One region of the Mesorhizobium sp. P3_A10 genome, then DNA from elsewhere that is predicted to be linked to it. Evidence: riboswitches for the same ligand, from Rfam matches in the RefSeq annotation. Region 1 holds a riboswitch; the other holds the start of a gene.
The links. A riboswitch is a leader RNA that binds a small molecule or an ion and turns the genes downstream of it on or off. The one in region 1 is predicted to bind S-adenosylmethionine.

Region 1 (7,171 bases):
GACCAGGCCGCTCGAAGGCAAGGTGCTGGCGATGATCTTCGACAAGCCGTCGACGCGCACGCGCGTGTCGTTCGACGTCGGCATGCGCCAGCTCGGCGGCGAGACCATCATGCTGACCGGGACCGAGATGCAGCTCGGCCGCTCCGAAACCATCGCCGACACCGCCAAGGTGCTGTCGCGCTATGTCGATGCGATCATGATCCGCACCACCTCGCATGAGCGGCTGCTGGAGCTGACCGAGAACGCGACCATCCCCGTCATCAACGGGCTGACCGACGACACACATCCCTGTCAGCTGATGGCCGACATCATGACCTTCGAGGAACATCGCGGTCCGGTGGCCGGCAAGACCATCGCCTGGACCGGCGACGGCAACAATGTGCTGCATTCACTGCTCGAGGCCTCGGCGCGGTTCAGCTTCAACCTGAATGTCGCCGTGCCCGAAGGCAGCGAGCCGGCGCAGAAGCACATCGACTGGTCGAAGGCAAATGGCGGCAAGCTCAGCTTCACCCGCTCGCCCGAGGAAGCCGTCGATCAGGCCGATTGCATCGTCACCGACTGCTGGGTGTCGATGGGCCAGGAGCATCGCGCCCGCGGCCACAATGTCTTCTCGCCCTATCAGGTCAATGCGGCTCTGATGGCGAAGGCCAAGCCGGACGCCCTGTTCATGCACTGCTTGCCGGCGCATCGCGGTGAGGAAGTTACCGACGAGGTCATCGACGGGCCGCATTCGGTGGTGTTCGACGAGGCCGAGAACAGGCTTCATGCCCAGAAGGCGGTGCTCGCCTGGTGTCTTGGCGCTTGAAGTGTCTTGGCGCTTGAAGTGTCTGGGCGCCTGAGGTGTCTGGGCGCTTGATCTGCGGGGGCGCGATCCCTATTTGCGCCGCATCACGCAAATCAAGCGCGTTTGGACGCATGTGCCCCTCCGGGCCGCATGGCCGCGCCCTGGAGCTTTGTCATGTTGGAAACCTATGAAGTGACTGAACATCACCCCAAACTCGGCGAATTCGGCTATGCCGGCGACGATCATGTCGTGCCCTTCGAGGTCGGCCCGCTCGACGTGCGCGGCCGCACGGTCCAGCTCGGGCCGATGCTCGACGCCATCCTCAGCCGCCACGACTATCCCGAGCCGGTCGCCCGCCTGCTGGCCGAAGCCTGTGTGCTGACGGTGCTGCTTGGCACCTCGCTCAAGTTCGAGGGCAAGTTCATCCTGCAGACCCGCACTGACGGGCCGGTCGACATGCTGGTGGCGGATTTTTCCACGCCCTCGGCGCTGCGGGCCTATGCGCGCTTCGATGCCGACCGGCTGCAAGCCTTGATCGCTGCCGGCGAAACGTCGCAGCAGACGTTGCTTGGCAGCGGCGTTTTGGCGCTGACCATCGACCAGGGCGCTCACACGCAGCGCTATCAGGGCATCGTCCAGCTTGACGGCGAGACGCTGGAAGACGCCGCGCGCACCTATTTCCGCCAGTCGGAGCAGATCCCGACCGATCTCCGGCTTTCAGTGGCCAAGCTTCTGACGCCGGGCCCCGGCGGCGCCCGCGAGCAATGGCGCGCCGGTGGAATCCTGGCGCAGTTCCTGCCGCAATCGCCCGAGCGCATGCGCGTGCCCGACATTTCGGGCGGCGACGGCGATCCGCGCGACATCACGCATGAACCGGCCGACAATTCCTGGCAGGAACTAGTGGCGCTGCTCGGCACCATCGAGCCGACCGAACTGATCGACCCGACGATCGGCGCCGAGCGGCTGCTCTACCGGCTGTTCCACGAGCACGGCGTGCGCGTCTTCGCCGGCGTTCCGGTCGCCGACCAGTGCTCATGCTCGCGCGACAAGATCCGCGGCATCCTCGAAGGGTTCTCCGCACAGGAGATCAAGGACTCGACCGAGGATGGCGGCATCCACGTCGCCTGCGAGTTCTGCTCGAAGCAGTATGACTTCGACCCGGCGGAGTTTGCAGCGGCGCAGTAAGATCTCTTCCTTCTCCCCGTTCTACGGGGAGAAGGTGCCCGAAGGGCGGATGAGGGGCAGCGCGACGCTGGCGCATAGTCTCCGCGTCACTCAGTCATATCCACAAGAAGTCTCCGGAGGTCGGCGCCGCCCCTCATTGCCCTGCCGGGCATTTCTCCCCGTATAAAGACGGGGAGAAAGACGCTAATTCACCGTCCGCCTTGTCCCCGGCAGATCCAGCGAAAACGCCGGGATGGCGATGTCGAATGTCTCGCCCCGCTTGTTGCGCATGGTGTAGTGGCCGACCATGATGCCGGACGGCGTCGAGAGCGGGCAGCCGGACGTGTATTGATAGCTGTCGCCGGGGTTGAGTTCGGGCTGGTCGCCGACGACGCCGGCGCCGCGCACTTCCTCGACCCGGCCGGTGCCGTCGGTGATGTGCCAATAGCGCGACAAAAGCTGCACGAAATCGTCCGACTGGTTGTCGATGGTTATCTGATAGCCCCAGACATAGCGGTTCTCCGAGGGATCTGAGCGATCCTCCAGATAGAACGGCCTGACCTGCACTTCGATGTTGCGCGTTACGGCGCGGTACATGGGCTACTCCAAGGCGATGTGAGCGGAACTGTCGGCGCTCTCCCCGGCCCGGTCAACGACCTCAAGCGCAGGTGCCGCCAAACAATGTCATTTAAGTGACACATGACAATGATGGTGTGCCCGGACTATGTGCGGGCGACTCAAGCGCTCTGTCGAACTGTTGAAAGCGGCCATTCGCGGTCGGCTTTTCCCGGAGTGATCAGATCTCGATGGAACTGACAGTCATAGCTGCTGCCCTGCTTTCGATAGCCCTGCTTCTTTCAAACCTCGCCGGCATCCTGCTTGCTTCATTCAAGCTGAGACGGCCGCGCACCCTTGCGCCGCCTGCCGGCAAGGCACCGGGGGTTTCGATCGTGGTGCCGGCGCGTGGCGTCGAACCGTTTACCGAGGAGACCCTGGCACGCGCCTTCTCGCTCGACTGGCCGCGCTATGAGCTCCTTTTCTGCGTCGCCCACGCCGACGATCCGGTGGTCAAGCTGATAAACAGGGCGATCGCCCGGTTTCCTGAGATACCGGCCCGCTTGCTGTTTGGCGACGACCGCATCAGCGCCAATCCAAAACTCAACAATTGCGTCAAGGGTTGGGAAGCGGCGCGCCACCACTGGGTCATCCTTGCCGATTCCAACGTGCTGATGCCGCGAGACTATGTCCAGCATCTGCTGGCGGCATGGCGCGACGGCACCGGCCTTGTCTGCTCGACGCCGATCGGCTCGCGTCCGGACGGGTTCTGGGCGGAGGTCGAATGCGCTTTCCTCAACACGCTGCAGGCACGCTGGCAATATACCGGCGACGCGCTTGGCCTCGGCTTTGCCCAGGGCAAGAGCATGCTGTGGAACAAGCCGATGCTCGACGCCAATGGCGGCATCCGCGCGCTGGCCGCCGAGATCGCCGAGGACGCCGCTGCTACCAAGCTGGTCAATGGGCTCGGGCTGCGCGTCAACCTTGTCGCCTCGCCCTTCGAGCAGCCGCTTGGCCAGCGCAAATTCGACGAAATCTGGTCACGCCAGGCGCGTTGGGCGCGCCTGCGCCGCGTCACCTTCCCGTTGTTCTTCGCACCCGAGATCCTGACCGGCGCGGCTGTGCCGCTGGTGCTGGCATTGTTGGCGGCGGCGGGCGCCGGCCTCAGCCTGCCGGCAACCACTGTCGCTGTGCTCGCACTCGCCTACCTGCCGGAATGCGCCCTGGCCTGGGCCAAGGGCTGGTACCTGTCGCTGCGCATGATCCCGGCGCTGATGGCGCGCGACGTGATGCTTCCCGCCCTTTGGGTGCGCGGCTGGCTGGGCGGCGCCGTCGACTGGCGCGGCAACGCGATGACCATCGGCACCAAGGCGGCCGAACTGGAAGAGACGCCGTCGGGCGCCTGAGCACCCGCGCCTTGTCGTATCCGGCGACGCCTATTTGGCCGACTTGAGCGCCTGTTCGATGTCCGCCAGCAGATCGTCGACATCCTCGAGACCGACCGACAGCCGGAGCGTTCCCGGCCCGATGCCGAGTTCGGCACGCGCCTCGTCGCTCAGATTCTTGTGCGTCGTCGTCGCCGGATGGGTGATCAGGCTCTTGGCATCGCCGAGATTGTTGGAGATCAGCACGATGTTGAGCGCGTTCTGCAAGGCGAACGCCGCCTGCTTGCCGCCCTTGACGTCGAGGCAGATCAGCGTCGAGCCGCCCAACATCTGCTTCTTGACGACATCAGCCTGCGGATGGTCGGCGCGGCCCGGATAGATGACGCGGGCGATTTCCGGCCGCTCAGCCAGGAAATCAGCGATCTTGCCGGCACTTTCGGTCTGCTGGCGCACCCGCAGCGGCAGCGTCTCCAGGCCTTTCAGCAGCGTCCAGGCGTTGAACGGCGACAGGCTGGGACCGGTGTGGCGGAAATAGTCGTGCAAATTCTCGTCGATCCACTTCTTGTCCGACAGGATGATGCCGCCCAGGCACCGCCCCTGGCCGTCAATGTGCTTGGTCGCGGAGTAGACGACGATGTGGGCGCCGAGCTGCAGCGGCTTCTGCTGCAGAGGCGTGGCAAAGACATTGTCGACGATCAGCCGTGCGCCGATCGAAGTGGCAAGTGCTGCGACCGCGGCGATGTCGACCACTTCCAGCGTCGGATTGGTCGGGCTTTCCAGGAAGAACAGTTTGGTGTTCGGCCTCACCGCCTTTTCCCAATTGGCGATGTCGGTGCCGTCGACCAGTGTCGCCTCGATGCCGTATTTCGGCGCCAGCGTCTCGATCACCCAGCGGCAGGAACCGAACAGCGCGCGCGCCGCTACGATATGGTCGCCGGCCTTGGCGCTGCACAGAAGCGCTGCCGTCACCGCCGCCATGCCGGAGGCCGTGGCGCGCGCGTCTTCGGCACCTTCCAGCGCGCACATGCGCTTTTCGAACATGTCGACCGTCGGGTTGGCGTAGCGCGAATAGATGAAACCCGGCTCTTCGCCCTTGAAGCGGGCTTCGGCTGCCTGCGCCGTCTCATAGACATAGCCCTGGGTGAGGTACATCGCCTCGGACGTTTCGCCGAATTGGGAACGCAGCGTTCCCGCATGTACGAGTGCCGTCTGAGGCTTCCAGTTACGCTTCTTGGTGCTCATCGCTTTTGTTCCAGACACAAAAAAACCGGCCGCGAAAGTCGCAACCGGTCCATACGGCCTTGCGGCCCGACGGTCCTTTAGCGACTTGTTTAACGTGGCTGCAAGCCGACCGGCCAAATCACCACGGGATAACGACCCTTTAGACCTGCACCGCGCTTGCGTCAATTCCCGGCTTGATTAAGAGGTTTGTACCAAGCAGGTTCCGCAAAAGTGTTCCACGGTTTTGCGGCAAGAACCTGCGGCAAGAAAATCGTCTGGCCTAGGAGCAGAGCCTTGCGGCAGACAGGCATTCTTCCCGATCAGGACATCTCGGCGCTGTTCCAGTCCGGTGCGCTGAAGTCGCCGCGTGCGCTCGATGTCGACCAGATCCAGCCGGCCAGCCTCGATCTCAGGCTGGGCGCAAAGGCCTGGCGGGTGCGCGCTTCCTTTCTGCCCGGGCCGAGCCACAAGGTCGCCGAAAAGCTCGACCGGCTGAAACTGCACGAGATCGATCTCGCCGAAGGGGCGGTGCTTGAAACCGGCTGCGTCTATATCGTGCCGCTGCTCGAAAGCCTGACGCTGCCTGCCAACATTTCCGCATCGGCCAACCCCAAGAGTTCGACCGGACGGCTCGACATCTTCACCCGGGTGATGACCGATCGCGGCCATGAGTTCGACAAGATCGCCGCCGGCTACGACGGTCCGCTCTATCTGGAAGTCAGCCCGCGCACTTTTCCGATCGTCGTGCGCACCGGCTCGCGCCTGTCGCAGATACGGTTCCGCACCGGCAATGCGCTCTTGTCGGAGGCTGAGCTGAGCGAATTGCATCGCGCCGAGATGCTGGTCGCCACCGAGCCACCCAACATTTCCGGCGGCGGCATTGCGCTGTCGATCGATCTCGACGGCGACAAGGATGGGCTGGTCGGCTATCGCGGCAAGCATCACACCGGCCTGGTCGATGTCGACAAGCGCGCCGCGCAGGATGTCGTCGACTTCTGGGAGCCGCTCTACAAGCGCGGCGCCGGCGAACTGGTGCTCGATCCCGACGAGTTCTACATACTGGTATCGCGCGAGGCGGTGCACGTGCCGCCGCTCTACGCCGCCGAGATGACGCCCTTCGATCCGCTGGTTGGCGAATTCCGCGTCCACTATGCCGGCTTCTTCGATCCGGGTTTTGGCCATTCGGCGTCCGGCGGCACCGGCAGTCGGGCGGTGCTCGAAGTGCGCAGCCATGAAGTGCCGTTCATTCTCGACCATGGCCAGATCGTCGGGCGGCTGGTCTACGAGCACATGCTTAAGCGGCCGCAGGCGCTCTACGGCACCGATCTCGGCTCCAACTACCAGGCGCAGGGCCTGAAGCTGTCCAAGCACTTCCGCGCCGCGCGCTGATCTTCCTTGTCACCGTCAGACTGCGCTTGCCTGACCCGGCGTGCCGTGCTTGGCTGCAGCCAGGCCGTCAGAAAGACGTAAATCAAGGGGAACAAAAATGCAGATTTCGAGATGGATCCTATCGGCGGCAAGCGCTGCCATGCTGGTCATTGCTGCCGGCTCCTTGTCGGCGCAGGCCGCGGAAAAACTGAAGATCGGCACAGAGGGTGCCTATCCGCCATTCAACACCATCACGCCGGACGGCAAGGTCGTCGGCTTCGACATCGACATCGCCGATGCGCTTTGCGCGCAGATGAAGGTCGAGTGCGAGATCGTCACGCAGGACTGGGACGGCATTATTCCGGCGCTCCAGGCCAAGAAGTTCGACGCCATCATCGCCTCGATGAGCATCACCGAGGAACGCAAGAAACAGGTCGCCTTCACCAACAAATATTACACGACGCCGCTTGCCATGGTGGCCCTGAAGGACAGCGAGCTCACCTCGACCGAAGCGGCAGCCCTTGCCGGCAAGACGGTGGGCGCCCAGGCGTCGACCACCCAGGCCGATTATGCCCAGGATGTCTATGGCAAGGCCGGCGCCGAGGCCAAGCTCTATCCGACCCAGGAAGAGGCGATCACCGATCTGACCAACGGCCGCCTCGACGCCGTCATCTCGGACAAGTTCGTGCTGGTC
Region 2 (7,171 bases), on a different contig from region 1:
TCAGGTTTGCGTAGGCTTCGACATAGCCGTCACGCCGGCCGGAAATCGAATTCTCCGAATTGTACTTTTTCCAGTCGATATCCTCGGACAGCAACGCGCCGTTGCGCCGGGCAAAGCGCAGCAGCAATTCGCGATCCTGCATGCGCGCGATGTCGCTGTCGTAGCCGCCGATCGCCAGCAGCGATTCGCGCGTGGCCGTTATCGCGGTGCCGGCGATGAAGATGGTCTGCGCGACCAAAGCTCTTTCGAGCGCGTTTCGGGCCAGGAAGGCTTCGCGGTTGACGCATTTGGTGCTGCGGCCACCCTTCACCGACACGAAGGAACTGATCAGCACTTCGAGTGATGGATTTTCCTCGAAACGCACCAGCGTTCGCTGCAGCCGGTCCGGCAAGTAGACGTCGTCGGAATCAAGGAAGGTCACGATCGGCGCTTGCGCGCGCTCGATGCCGGCATTGCGGGCGGCATTGGCGCCCCGCCATTTGGCGCCGACATAGATGAGGCGCGGATCGTGAATGCGGGCCAGCGCCGCTTCCGTCCCATCGGTCGAGCCGTCGTCGACAACAATATGCTCGAAGCGGGTGAGGTTCTGCGCCAGCACGCTTTCCACGGCGCGCACGACCTGATCGCGCCGGTTGTGGGTCGGCGTGATCACCGTGATGAGAGGCGCCTGATCGGTCTTTCTAGGCATGTCGCTTCCGCTATGCCCCGGGTCCTGCGAGGATCGGATCGATTTGATGGTCGCCTTCCATGCCCGCCCCGGAATCGCGTTCGATTCGAGGTTACGAGAACGAAGCGGTGGTGTCATCACAAAGTGTTGAGGCAGAGCCTGTCCGCAACGGCGAATTCGCAAGCCAGCGTCTCAATTGCAACACCGCCTGCGGCGCGGGAAATCCCGAAACCGTCGCATTTGGCGAGATGGAATTGCCTGTTACCCACGAGATGTAGGCAATCCGATTACTCCAGACGTAATCGACCGGCGTGCGAGCACCCTGCAAACTGCCTGCATGAAGCCGGCCGTTCGGCTTCGATCCAGCAGGGAGTTCAGCCATGACCGCCTACGCCGTTGCCCATATGCGCCAAGCCACGATGGGCCCTCAGATTGTCGAATATCTTGAGAAGATCGACGCGACGCTGGAACCTTTCGGAGGCCGGTTTCTGGTCCATGGCGGCGATGTGGAGGTGATCGAAAACGACTGGCCCGGGCATCTGATCGTCATCGAATTTCCCGACAGGGAGCATGTGCGCGGATGGTACCGCTCGCCCGCCTATCAGCAGATCCTGGCGCTGCGCACCGGCAATTCGGAGTCCGCCGTGGTTTTTGTTGACGGCGTTGACCATCCGCACAAAGCTACGGACGTTCTGGGATAGGCGGCGAAGCTTATCGCTTCAGCAGGAACACCGCTTGCTGGCCGAAGAAATTCCAGAACCACCATGGCATCGACAGGCCGATCTTCTGGCCGTTGCCGTCGAGCGCGGTTGCCTTTTCGACCGTCGCGCCGAGCTCGTCGCACAGATTGACGAAGTCGCGGATGGTGCAGAAATGGATGTTGGGCGTGTCGTACCAGGAGTAGGGCAGGTCCTTGGTCACCGGCATGCGGCCATTGAGGAACAGCGACAGGCGCACCCGCCAATGGCCGAAATTGGGGAAGGAGACGATGGCGCGATTGCCGATCCTGAGCAGTTCGTCGAGCACCAGCTTCGGGTTGCGGGTCGCCTGCAAGGTCTGCGACAGGACGACGAAATCAAAGCCCTTGTTGGGATAGAATTCGAGGTCCTTGTCGGCGTCCCCCTGAATGACCGAGAGGCCGCGCGCCACGCATTCGTTGACACCGCGCTGCGACAACTCCAGGCCGCGACCGTCGACTTGCTTAGTCTCCTGCAGCAATTCCAGCAGCAGGCCGTCGCCGGAGCCGACGTCGAGCACCCGCGATAGCGGCGGGATGAGATCGGCGACGACTTCGAGGTCGACGCGCTGCGTGTGGTTGACGCTCATGGCTTCGCCTCTTGCCTGACGCATGATCCCTGTCCGAAAAGTCTGCAACTTTTCGGGGTCATGCGCTGAGGCCCCTGGCCCGCGCGGCCGAGCCGATGAAGCCGTTGATGGCGGCGAACAGTTCCGGCTCGTCGAGCAGGAAAGCGTCGTGGCCGCGATCGGTGTCGATCTCGACGAAGGATACCGATGCGCCGGCGGCGTTCAGCGCGTGCACGATCGAGCGGCTCTCCTCGGTCGGGAACAGCCAGTCGCTGGTGAAGGACACCAGGCAGAAGCGGGTTTTGGTGCCGGCAAAGGCATCGGCCAGCCGCCCGCCATGGTCGGCGGCGAGGTCGAAATAGTCCATGGACCGGGTCATGTAGAGATAGGAATTGGCGTCGAAGCGGTCAACGAAGGTCTGGCCCTGATGGCGCAGATAGCTCTCGATCTGGAAGTCGGCGTCGAAACCGAAGGTCAGCGCCTCGCGGTCCTGCAGATTGCGGCCGAACTTCCTATGAAGTGCCGCTTCCGACAGATAGGTGATGTGGGCGGCCATGCGCGCCACCGCCAGCCCTTTTTCGGGGCGCGCGCCAAAGTCGAGATATTTGCCGCCATGCCAGTCGGGGTCGGCCATCACCGCTTGCCGGCCAACCTCGTGGAAGGCGATGTTCTGCGAGGAATGGCGGGCGCCGGTGGCGATCGGCAACGCCGAGAAGACCCGCTCCGGATAGCTCGATGCCCATTCCAGCACCTGCATGCCGCCCATCGAGCCGCCGAGGACGGAAAACAGCTTTTCGATGCCGAAATGGTCGACCAGCATCAGTTGCGCGCGCACCATGTCGCGAATGGTGATGATCGGCAGGTCGAGCCCATACGGCTTGCCGGTAGCGGGATTGGTCGAGGCGGGGCCGGTGGAACCGAGGCAGCCGCCGATGACGTTGGAGCAGATGACGAAAAAGCGGTTGGTGTCGATGATCTTGCCCGGGCCGATCAGCACTTCCCACCAGCCGGGCTTGCCGGTCACCGGATTGGTGCTGGCGACATGTTGGTCGCCGGTCAGCGCGTGGCAGACCAAGATCGCGTTGGAGCGGGCATCATTGAGTGTGCCGTAGGTCTGGTAGGCGATCTGGAACGGCGACAAAAGCGTGCCGGCGTCGAGCTTGAGCGGCTTGTCGGCGCCGAAACGCAACACCGGGCTCGACGGAGCGTCGGCCTCGTTGTTGGTTTTTCCTGCGCGCAGAGCGGCCATCACATCTCTCATACATCGGTCGTCCGGCCGGCCGCGGACAACAAAAAACCGGCATTGCCGTCGCAAAGCCGGTTACAGGATGCAAACGGCCCTTTAGCAAGTTGTTTAACGTGGCTGCAAGCCGACCGGCCAAATCACCACGGAACTGTTGCGTCCTTCTAGAACTCGCGGGGCCTGCCGTCAACGGCTCGCCTTGCGCGCCACTGCCACCTCTCGACATTCCGGGCCACGGCTTGTATTTCCGCTGCGGCTTCCCGGCGGAAGTGTTCTTGCCAGCGGAAGCATTCTCGACGGATTTTGCGAAGATGAACCAGAGACCGGATAAGCTACGGCCAACGCCCCGCGCGGGCATCATGGACATCGAAGCCTATGTGCCGGGCAAGAGCACAGCGTCCGCCGGTGTCGCCAAGGTCCACAAGCTGTCGTCGAACGAGAACCCGCTCGGGCCATCGCCGAAGGCGATCGAGGCGGCGCGCGAGATTGCCGGAAAGCTCGACATCTATCCCGACGGCACCGCCAGGCGGCTGCGCGAGGCGATCGCCGAAGTGCATGGCCTCAATCCAGCAAACATCATCTGCTCCAACGGTTCCGACGAGATCCTGGGCCTGCTGGCGCAGACCTATCTGGCACCCGGCGATGAAGCGGTGATCACCGAACACGCCTTCATGGTCTACAAGATCTACATCCAGTCGGCCGGCGCCGTCCCGGTTGTGGTCAAGGAGACCGACGACCGCGCCGACATCGACGCGATCCTGGCGGCGGTGACGCCGCGCACAAAGATCGTTTTCCTCGCCAATCCCAACAACCCGACCGGCACCTATGTGCCGTTCCAGGAGGTGCGCCGCCTGCATGCCGGCCTGCCCAGGCATGTGCTTCTGGTGCTGGACGCGGCTTACGCGGAATATGTCCGCCGCAATGACTACGAAGCCGGCATCGAACTGGTCGGCAGCGCCGAGAACGTTGTGATGACCCGCACCTTCTCCAAGATCGGTCTTGGCGGCGCCCGGATCGGCTGGATGTACGCGCCGATGCACATCGTCGACGCGATCAACCGCATACGCGGTCCCTTCAACGTCAACGCCACGGCGATCGAGGCCGGCATTGCCGCGATCCGTGACCGCGACCACGTTCAGCGCAGCGTGGCGCACAATGAAACCTGGCTGGCCTGGCTGAGCGAGGAATTGACCAGGCTTGGGCTGCGGGTGACGCCGAGCGTCGGCAATTTCGTCCTCATCCACTTTCCCGAGGACGAGGCGCATTCGGCAGCATCGGCGGACGACTATCTGACCGCGCGCGGCTACATTCTGCGGCGCGTTTCCGGCTATGGCTTTCCCAACGCGCTGCGCATGTCCGTCGGCACCGAAGAGGCCAATCGCGGCGTCATTGCCGCCCTTTCGACGTTTCTGAAAAGTTAGAAAAATGACAGCACCGATGTTCGAAAAGATCGCGCTGGTCGGCATCGGCCTGATCGGCTCGTCGCTGGCCCGTGTCATCCGCCGCGAAGGCCTTGCCCGTCACGTCTCTATCTCGACCCGCAGCGCTGCGACGCTGGCGCGGGCACAAGAGCTTGGCCTTGGCGACTCCTACAGCACGGATGCGACGGAAGCGGTCCGCGATGCCGATCTGGTCATCGTCTCCGTGCCGGTCGGCTCTTCGGGCAAGGCAGCCGCCGAAATCGCACCGGCGCTGAAGCCGGGCGCCATCCTCACCGATGTCGGCTCGACCAAGGCATCTGTCATCGCGCAGATGCAGCCGCACGTGCCTGCCGGCGTGCATTTCATTCCCGGCCATCCGCTGGCGGGTACCGAAAAGTCGGGACCGGATGCGGGCTTCGCCGATCTGTTCGAGAACCGCTGGTGCATTTTCACGCCGCTGCCCGACACCGATCCGGCGGCGTTGGAAAAGCTTTCGGAATTCTGGCGGCGCTGCGGCTCCAACATCGACACCATGGACCCGCAACATCACGACATGACGCTGGCCATCGTCTCGCACCTGCCGCACATCATCGCCTACAACATCGTCGGCACTGCTGACGATTTGCAGTCGGTGACCAAGTCCGAAGTCATCAAATATTCGGCCTCGGGCTTTCGCGATTTTACCCGTCTCGCCGCCTCCGACCCGACCATGTGGCGCGATGTCTGCCTGCACAACAAGGATGCCATCCTCGAAATGCTGGCGCGGTTCTCGGAAGACCTCGCCTCGCTGCAGCGGGCGATCCGCTGGGGCGACGGCGACAAGTTGTTCGACCTGTTCACCCGCACCCGTGCCGTGCGCCGCTCGATCATCGAGGCCGGTCAGGACATCGATGTGCCCGATTTCGGCCGCCAGGCGGTGGAGCACCCGGCGAAGAGCTAGCGCTCAGATCCGGTTAGCGGCAGGCCAATGGCTTTCCATCATCGCCAGCGTCTCGGCCCGGTCGGGCGCGCCGAGCCTGCCGCCGAAGCGCAGGCATTTGAGCGCCGCGGCAGCGCTCGCAAAGCGTAGTGCCTGTTCGATCGGCATGGCTTCCGCCAGCCCGACGGCAAAGGCGCCGTGAAACACGTCTCCGGCGGCCAGTGTGTCGACCGCCTTGATTTTTGGCGCTTCCACATGGCGGGATGATCCCCGATCGAACCACCAGGTGCCCGCCGCACCGCCGGTGACGGCAACGAATGCGTCGGTGCGGGAGGCGAGGTCGGTGCAGGCGGACTCCAGGTCCAGCGCCTGGCCGCATATGATGCGCACTGCCGACTCGGAAGCGACGATGTGCGATGCCAGCGGCAACAGGCGCTCCAGCACATCGAGCGGCGCCGTATCGGCATCCAGGATTGCCGGACGACCGGCGCGGCGGGCGGCCGTCAGGGCAAGGGCTGCCGCACCCGGCCAACGCACATCGACCAGCACGGCGTCAAAGCTGGAAAGATCGGCGAGGGGTAGCGCCTCGGGGTCGGCTTGCGCCTTCGGGTCGTAGAAGGGCACGATGATGCGCTCGCCATGGGCGTCGACCAGGATCGAGGCCAACGCCGAGCGCGCGCCTTGAACGCGGCGGACAAAGCTGCAATCGACGCCCTCGGCCTCGATGCCGCCCACAAGCTGGTCGCCAACGGCATCGTCACCCGCACTTGCCCACAGAAACACTCCGGCGCCGAGACGGCGTGCGGCGCAGGCCGCACTTGTCGCCATGCCGGCAGCAATCTGGACGCCGCCCGATGCGATGAACTTGCCCTGATGCGTGGGCAGGGTATCAACGCGCAGGATCGTATCCAGCGTCAGCGCGCCAACGCTGAGCAGTCTCACCGGCCGGTTCATGCGTTGGCTTGGCTGAGCATGGTCTTCCCCCAAAAGCCGGTTCCTGCTTTTGAGGTTATGCTCTAATCGACCGGCTTGATCTTGCCCAGCGGGATAAAGCCGAACGAAGCCTTGCCCTTGACCACCTTCAGCGGCATCGACGGTTCGTTGCCGAGCACAGCGAGTGCGGCAAAACCCTGTTCGATCTGGCTCTTCTGCTCGGGAATGGCGGTGGCGAGGATTGCCGCCACGGCTTTCGGGTCCTTCAGCCTGATCGTCAGGTCGGCGTTGACAAGGCCGTCTGCATCGACCGACACAGGGCCCGAAACCGTGACGCGCGCGGTTCCCGACGACAGATCGAGCTTGCGGATGTCGACCGCCTGGCCGCGCAGGCTCTTTGCCTGGGTCTTGATCAGCGCCACGCCGTTCTTCAGCGTCGCGTCGCCGCTGCCGTCGAGCGGCGGCAGCACGCGCCCGCCGATTGCTTCGGCATCGATCTCAAGGTCGGTGAAGCTTCCGACATAACCAATGTCCTGGCCATCGGGCTGCAGCTCTCCCGCCGCGGTCCCGGCGCTGAACAACGAAATCGGGTCGGTATCGTCTGCCGGGTCGGTCTGTCCGGACAGGCCTTCGGCCTGCAGCGATACGCGCTGCGGCAGCGGATACCATAGTTTGGCGTTGGC

Region 2: another riboswitch for S-adenosylmethionine. It lies ahead of metX (homoserine O-acetyltransferase MetX); the one in region 1 lies ahead of AC1DXU_RS20595 (O-succinylhomoserine sulfhydrylase).

Annotation. Positions count from the first base shown of each region.
Region 1 covers NZ_JBFUFZ010000005.1:250,524-257,694, reverse strand. Annotated here, with positions in the region: gene argF (ornithine carbamoyltransferase) at 1-805, shown strand, start outside; gene AC1DXU_RS20610 (Hsp33 family molecular chaperone) at 935-1,969, shown strand; gene apaG (Co2+/Mg2+ efflux protein ApaG) at 2,153-2,545, opposite strand; gene AC1DXU_RS20600 (ceramide glucosyltransferase) at 2,755-3,909, shown strand; gene AC1DXU_RS20595 (O-succinylhomoserine sulfhydrylase) at 3,940-5,130, opposite strand; SAM riboswitch at 5,188-5,265, opposite strand; gene AC1DXU_RS20590 (2'-deoxycytidine 5'-triphosphate deaminase) at 5,404-6,498, shown strand; gene AC1DXU_RS20585 (ABC transporter substrate-binding protein) at 6,596-7,171, shown strand, end outside.
Region 2 covers NZ_JBFUFZ010000007.1:211,352-218,522, forward strand. Annotated here, with positions in the region: gene AC1DXU_RS24820 (glycosyltransferase family 2 protein) at 1-688, opposite strand, end outside; gene AC1DXU_RS24825 (hypothetical protein) at 748-945, shown strand; gene AC1DXU_RS24830 (DUF1330 domain-containing protein) at 1,048-1,368, shown strand; gene metW (methionine biosynthesis protein MetW) at 1,379-1,993, opposite strand; gene metX (homoserine O-acetyltransferase MetX) at 2,052-3,221, opposite strand; SAM riboswitch at 3,295-3,372, opposite strand; gene hisC (histidinol-phosphate transaminase) at 3,527-4,636, shown strand; gene AC1DXU_RS24850 (prephenate/arogenate dehydrogenase family protein) at 4,641-5,576, shown strand; gene AC1DXU_RS24855 (sugar kinase) at 5,580-6,509, opposite strand; gene AC1DXU_RS24860 (DUF2125 domain-containing protein) at 6,572-7,171, opposite strand, start outside.